Regions from separate parts of the Actinomadura sp. genome, predicted to be linked through region 2. Evidence: riboswitches for the same ligand, from Rfam matches in the RefSeq annotation. Region 2 holds a riboswitch; each other region holds the start of a gene.
What was found. A riboswitch is a leader RNA that binds a small molecule or an ion and turns the genes downstream of it on or off. The one in region 2 is predicted to bind cyclic di-AMP.

Region 1 (2,229 bases), on a different contig from region 2:
CCTACGACTGCTCCGGCCTCACGATGAAGGCGTGGGCGGCCGCGGGGGTCAACATCACCCGCACGACCAACTCGCAGTACGCCGCGACCAAGCGGGTGGCGAAGAGCGACCTGCAGCCCGGCGACCTGGTCTTCTTCAGCGGCCTCGGCCACGTCGGCATGTACGTGGGCGGCGGCAAGATGATCCACGCCCCGCGCACCGGCAAGACCGTCGAGGTGGTCAGCATCACCTCGGGCTACTACCTGAGCAACTACTACGGCGCCGGGCGCCCCTGACGCCCCGCCCCGCACGCCCCTCGCGGGTGTGACGGAGCTCTCCCCGACGACGGACCAGGTCTGACCTGGTCCGTTGTTGATTTTGGGGGGGTTTGCCTTCTGTTGGGGCTTTGGTACCTTGTCACCACCCCGGCGCCCTCCAGACGCCGTGGCCCCGCGGCGCCCACCAGGCGCCTCGGTCCCACGCGGCGCATCCAGCCGCCGCGTACCGGCGGCGCGAGCCACGCGCCGTCCTCCCTCCCCGGGCGACACGATCCACGTGCCGTCCAGCGGCACCGGACGGTGCCGCGGCGGTCCGCCCCCGGACCGCGGCCGGCCCGGCCACCGTGCGCACGCTCACGGCGTGCATGGCGCTGAGAGCGCAGCCACGGCGGTCCTCGCGGGTCAGGCCCCCAGGACGCCCCGGCAACGGCCGGCGTCCGCGCACAACATCAGGAGCCGCTCGTTCGCACGCGGGAGACAGGTCCCGCGCCGGGCCCCATCTCGCCCCCAGGAACGCAGCGGCAGCGCCGAGTCCGCGTCAACGCGGAACCGGGGACCCACACCGCCGGAGTCCGGGAGACCTCCCGGACGGGCATTCCGGCACCCGGGGTGAATCGGTGCGTCTCTCCCGGCCCCGTTCCGGTAGAGCCCGCCGTAGGGCCACTTCCACGCCCGAACCCGTCAGCTAACCCGGTAGGCGTCTGGAAGAACGAAGGAGTGAGTTCCGCAGCGTTGCCTGGGCGTGGCCGCCCGACGCGCGGCCACGCCCGAGCACACTGCACTCCGCGGACGCCCCCGTCCCGCGGAGCCCCCATCCGAACCGGCGTGCCCTCCGGCACGCCACCGCCGAGTCCGCGGTCCGCCGCGCGCACACGCGCGCCCGGACGCGGAGCCGGGGACCCATCGTGTCCTTTTTCGGGGTGAATCGGCATGCCCGCCATGGGCGGCCGTAGGGCGGCTTCCACGCCCGAACCCGTCAGCTAACCCGGTAGGCGGCATGGAAGTCGAGGAGATGTCCCCCCGTGCCAGGCGCACATCGCAAGAAGACAGCGGGCAAGCACCGCAAGCCCTCCACCCTGTCCGTCACCTGGCGGACGACCGGCGGCGTGCTCGTCGGCGCCGCCGTGCTCGGCACCGCCGCGGCCACCGCGCAGGCGTCCGTCCTGCCGTTCGCCTCCGCGCCGGCGGCCGCCGCGGCGGCCGGCGTCACCACGGCGAAGAAGGCCGCCGGCGGCTCGTCCAAGGGCGCGTCCAAGGACAGATCGGCCCGGACGGCGGAGAAGGCCCCCGGGAAGCCCGGGAAGAGCCCGGACGGCCAGCGCCCGCGGGGCGGGCCGGTGAAGAAGCCGAAGGCGGCCGCCCCCGGGAAGTCCGGGGACGCGCGGCCCACCGCCGAGGAGGCCATCGAGATCGCCAAGTCGCAGGTGGGCGTCACCGAGGACGGCGGCGGCGAGACCAAGTTCCAGAAGTGGTACATGGGCACCGCCCGCGCCAAGGAGACCGTCGCCCGCGACGGCGGCTCCATCAGCGGCTACAGCGACGCGCAGTGGTGCGACATGTTCGTCTCCTGGGTCGGCGAGCAGCTCGGCTTCACCGACCAGATCGGCATCGACGCCTGGACGGTCGCCCACGCCCGCTGGTTCCGGCAGCACGGCCGCTGGGGCACCGAGCCGCGGCCCGGCGCGATCGTCTTCTACGCGTGGAGCGGCGGCAAGGCCGTCAAGGACATCCGGCACGTCGGCATCGTGGTCAAGAAGATCGACGGCGACACCATCGAGGCCGTCGAAGGCAACACCGGCAACGCCGTCAAGATCAAGAAGCGCTCGGCCGACGACGTCGTCGGCTACGGATACCCCGACTACCGGTCATGACGGCGCTCCGGGCGGCGCGGGCTGCATAGGATCGCGGCCATGGAGGACGGTCCGGAGCGCGGGGGCTCCCTGTCGCGGCGCAGGGTCCTCGCCCTCGGCGC
Region 2 (2,229 bases):
ACGACGATCTTCAACACGGACACGCCGCAGAGCGTCATCGACGTGATGAACTACCTGAACGACGACCTGCAGGTCGACGAGATGATGATCTCGCCGGGGTACGCCTACGACAAGGCGCCCGACCAGGAGCACTTCCTCGGCGTCCAGGAGACCCGCGAGCTGTTCAGCAAGGCGTTCGCCGACGGGAACCGCAAGCGCTGGCGGCTCAACCACTCGCCGCTCTTCCTGGACTTCCTGGAGGGCAAGGTCGACTTCCCCTGCACGGCGTGGGCGATCCCGTCCTACTCCCTCTTCGGCTGGCAGCGCCCCTGCTACCTGATGTCGGACGGCTACGCCCAGACCTACCAGGAACTCCTCGACGAGACCGACTGGGACGCCTACGGCCGGGGCCGGGACCCGCGCTGCGCCAACTGCATGGCGCACTGCGGCTACGAGCCGACCGCGGTCATGGCCACCGTCGGCTCCCTGAAGGAGTCCATCAGGGCGATACGCGACACCTGACCGGACCGCCCGGAGAGCGGGGGATCCGCCCCACTCTCCGGGCCGGGACGCTCGTCAGGCGTCCTTGAGCTTGACCGGCCGGTAGGCCTTGTACTCGCTGCCGGGGTCCAGGCCGTAGTCGCGCGTCCGGTGGTCGGTGCCGTACCGTCCCCGCTGCTCGTACGCCCAGTACTCCGTGTGCTCCTTGTCGGCCCACTTCTCGAAGATGACGACGTGCCGCGTGGTGTTGGTGCCCTGGGCGTCCATGACGAGGTCGCCCTTCTTGAGCTCCGACATCTTGATGCGCTCGGTGTACCGCGACGACGTCAGCCCGACCGTGTTCGGCCCCGGCTTCGGCAGCCGCAGGGCCATGGAGACGAATCCCGAGCAGTCCCTCCGGTAGCCGTCGCGGTAGCCGGTCTGGCTGTAGGGCACCCGGTCCGCGGAGTGCGGGTTCCACGTCTTGGCCCGCTCGATGACCCGCGACCGCTCGTCCTTCTCCCGTTCGACGGGCGCGGCCTTGCGCGGTTTCGGAACCGTGTGGACGGCGGCGACCGCGGCGCTGCCGTCGTCCGGTGCGTCCGCCGCGTGCACGGTCGTGGCCGCCACACCGAACACGGCGAGGCCGACCAGTGCGCCGTTGGCGCTGGGGCTCAGGCCGCGACGGCCCGAACGTTTGCTGTGCTTGCCTTTCAAAGGGGGGCTCCTTCTTCCATGAGCCGCCTACCGGGTTAGCTGACGGGTTCGGGCGTGGAAGTCGCCCTACGGCCATGGGAGAGGCCGATTCACCCCAGTGAGGGTGGGTCCCCGGCTCCGCGCGACGGCGGACTCGGCGGTTGCCGCTGCGATCCTGAGGGCACGTCGGCCCCGTGCACGGGACCCCTGTCCCATGCGGCGAAAGAGCGGCGCTGATGTTGTAAGGCCCTTCCGAGGCGACCGCCTCAGGGCCGCGCGACACGTGGATCGTGTCGCCCGTCCATCCGTGTGCCGGATGGGACAAGAACGCCTGGTGAGCGCCTTGGCGGGCGCCAAGCTAACGCAGATCGCCAAGCCAAGGCAAACTCCCGCAAAATCAAACCCCCAGCTCAACCCCCTGACGCGCCTCTCCGCCAACGCCTCCAGGCCCCTCGCGGCGGGCGTTCCCGGCCGCTCCCGGATCGGCTCCGTGATCTACGCCACGGCGGGGAGCGGGACCTGCGGGACATTCAGCGGATTCCAGAGGTGTCCAGCCTTTCGTTCATGGGGAGCGGCCTCCTGGTGGGCTGGTCAGGTCCCGCCGGCCGGGACCGGAACGCCCGGGCCGGTGCCGCGTTCGGCGGCGAGAAGGGCACTTCACCCACCGATGAATGGAGCAGCCGTGGCCCATGACGACGGCAGGCAGTACCAGACGGGTGGCCGGCCGGTCCACCCGCCCGGCCCCGGCGCGCCCGCGCCCCGGCCCGCCACCACCTACATGGGGTTCTACTTCTGGTACTGGTGCGGCGTGACCGTGCTCCTCCTCATGGGGAGCCTGTTCTTCCTCGCCCACGACCTGGTCGGCACCGGTCTGCTCGGGCTCCTGATCGCCGGGCTCTCCGCCCTCTACGCCCGCTACCTCTACCGGGGCGGCCGCTACCGGATGATGTTCATCATCTTCTGAGGGGGCGGCGCCGGGCTCAGCCCGTGCTCAGGCAGCCGTCGGTCGTGCCGCCGGACGGCACGAGCTGCGCGTCGCCCCAGACCGCGTCGTGCGACTTGTCCGGCGGCTCG
Region 3 (2,229 bases), on a different contig from region 2:
GGGCTGTTCGCCATCGGGGACGCGGCCGGGCACGGGCTCCCGGCGGCGGCGGCGATGGCGCGGACCCGGAACGGGCTGCTCGGCCTCGCCTGCACGGGCGAGCCGGCGGGACGGCTGGTGGACTGGCTGAACGAGCTGGTCGGCACCATGGACCCGCCCGCCACGGGCACGGCGATCGTCGCGCACTTCGACCCGTCCCGCCGGGTGCTGGCGTGGACGTGCGCGGGCCATCCGCCGCCGATCCTGGTGCGGGAGGGCCGGGCGGCGCCGCTGGAGGTGGTCCGCGACCCGATGCTCGGCGCGATGCCCTGGCAGTACACGACGATCACCACCCGCCTGCACCCGGGGGACCTGCTGTTCCTCTACACCGACGGCCTGGTGGAGCGCAGGGACGCGGACCTGGACGAGCGCATCGGCCGCCTCACCGAGATCCTGCAGGACTCCTCGCTGCGCCCGGACCTGGCCCTGGACGAGGTGCTGGCGCGGATGGAGTTCGACCGGGCGGCGGACGACACCACCCTGTTCGCCCTGCTCGTCGAGTGACCGACCCCACGCGCCCGCCCGCGAGGGGCGCCCGTGTGAGGTACGACTCATAGTGACCGGCGGCGAGGGCCGGCGCGCGGCGGTCCGCCGGGCGCCGGCCCTCGCCCGGTGAGCGTTCTTTACCCTTTGCTCATCGGCCGGTAAGTCCCATGGGCAAAGGGCTGAGGGCCGGTCGGGGAAAGATCGGGAACACCCCGGGGCCGGACGCTGTTGGTGAATCCTTGGAAGGGCATTGAGCGGGCATAACCGAGGTTTGTGCCTGGTTTGCTTTTCTTGAGAAGGTTGCTACCTTCTATCCGAATCCCGCAGCGCGCCCCATGCGTTGCCGCCGGCCGCGCCCAGTGCGGCCGATGATCGCGGAGCGGCACCCGCACGCGATGCGCGCCAGACGATGCGCGCCCCCCTCACCGAGACCAGTCGCTGAGGCAAATCCGAATAGTCAGCACCGCGTCCGCGGTGCGAGGCCGAGTCCGTCCCGGTCGCCACGACCGGACGGAGCCGGGGACCCAACGTTCCAGGGGTGAATCGGCGCGTCCAGAGCCGCGCCGTAGGGCTGCTTCCATGCCCGAATCCGTCAGCTAACCCGGTAGGCGCCATGGAAGACAAGGAGATTCCCTGCATGTCCGGTCGTTTCGATCGACTTTCGCTCAACCGCTTCTCGTCCGAGGACAAGGCCGTCGGCGCCGCCGTCGGGGCCGTCCTCGCCGGCGCCGTCGGGCTCGCCGTGCTGAACCCCCTCGCCGGTGGCAGCGCCGCGGCCGACGCGCCCGCCCAGGCCGCCGCCGCGAAGGGCGCCGCCGCCTCGCAGACGTCCGCGAAGACGAGCGCGGCCGAGGCCCGCGAGGCCGGCTACAAGGTGCCGCCGCGCGACGTGAAGCCGTCCGAGGTCATCAAGCTGGCCCAGAAGCAGGTCGGCATCAGCGAGGGCAAGGGCGGTCAGACCAAGTTCCACAAGTGGTACGTCTCGACCCCGCACGCCAAGGCCACCGCCAAGCGCGACGGCGGCTTCTCGGTCAAGGCCTACAACGGCGCCCAGTGGTGCGACATGTTCGTTTCCTGGCTCGGCGCCCAGACCGGCGTGAAGAACATGGGCTGGGACGCCTACACCGTCCAGCACGCCAGCTGGTTCAAGAAGACCGACCGCTGGGGCCACAAGCCCAAGCCGGGCGCCGTCGTGTTCTTCGACTGGCAGAACGGCTCCAAGGGCGGCATCGGTGACATCGACCACGTCGGCCTCGTCGTGAAGGACAACGGCGGCGGCAAGGTCAAGACCATCGAGGGCAACAGCAACAACGAGGTGGAGAAGAAGATCCGCGACAAGTCGCAGATCGTGGGCTACGGCTACCCCGACTACGCCTCCTGACCCTCCCCGCACCCGAAGGCGCCCGGCTCCCCGGCCGGGTGCCTTCGGGCTTTCCGGGCGGTCTGCCCCCATGTCTCCGGTGAAGTCGGGTAATGCGAAGCGTTGACAGCCTTTGATCCCTCTTGGACCTCACTGAGGCTTTCCAGGAAAGGAATCCCTGGCGGACGCGCGTCCGGCCGGCGCCCCGCGGCGCCCGGCTCGGTCCCCGGCGGAACGGGAGGGATGCCCATGCGGCTGCGCCCGGATGTCAGCGTGGTCGTGATCGCCTACAACGACGCCCGGCGGCTTCCCCGGGCGGTCGCCTCGTCGCTGGCGCAGTCGCT

Region 1: it holds a riboswitch for cyclic di-AMP, as region 2 does, so the genes downstream of both, ACIWVC_RS04340 (CHAP domain-containing protein) here and ACIWVC_RS09015 (NlpC/P60 family protein) in region 2, are expected to answer to the same signal.
Region 3: it holds a riboswitch for cyclic di-AMP, as region 2 does, so the genes downstream of both, ACIWVC_RS31280 (CHAP domain-containing protein) here and ACIWVC_RS09015 (NlpC/P60 family protein) in region 2, are expected to answer to the same signal.

What each region holds. Positions count from the first base shown of each region.
Region 1 is NZ_JBIQHY010000006.1:100,379-102,607, forward strand. Features, by position in the region: gene ACIWVC_RS04335 (NlpC/P60 family protein) at 1-275, shown strand, start outside; cyclic di-AMP (ydaO/yuaA leader) riboswitch at 773-972, shown strand; cyclic di-AMP (ydaO/yuaA leader) riboswitch at 1,125-1,268, shown strand; gene ACIWVC_RS04340 (CHAP domain-containing protein) at 1,280-2,128, shown strand; gene ACIWVC_RS04345 (hypothetical protein) at 2,168-2,229, shown strand, end outside.
Region 2 is NZ_JBIQHY010000016.1:40,392-42,620, forward strand. Features, by position in the region: gene hpnH (adenosyl-hopene transferase HpnH) at 1-501, shown strand, start outside; gene ACIWVC_RS09015 (NlpC/P60 family protein) at 556-1,176, opposite strand; cyclic di-AMP (ydaO/yuaA leader) riboswitch at 1,185-1,325, opposite strand; gene ACIWVC_RS09020 (hypothetical protein) at 1,838-2,119, shown strand; gene ACIWVC_RS09025 (hypothetical protein) at 2,136-2,229, opposite strand, start outside.
Region 3 is NZ_JBIQHY010000149.1:2,587-4,815, forward strand. Features, by position in the region: gene ACIWVC_RS31275 (SpoIIE family protein phosphatase) at 1-543, shown strand, start outside; cyclic di-AMP (ydaO/yuaA leader) riboswitch at 1,014-1,151, shown strand; gene ACIWVC_RS31280 (CHAP domain-containing protein) at 1,163-1,906, shown strand; gene ACIWVC_RS31285 (CDP-glycerol glycerophosphotransferase family protein) at 2,135-2,229, shown strand, end outside.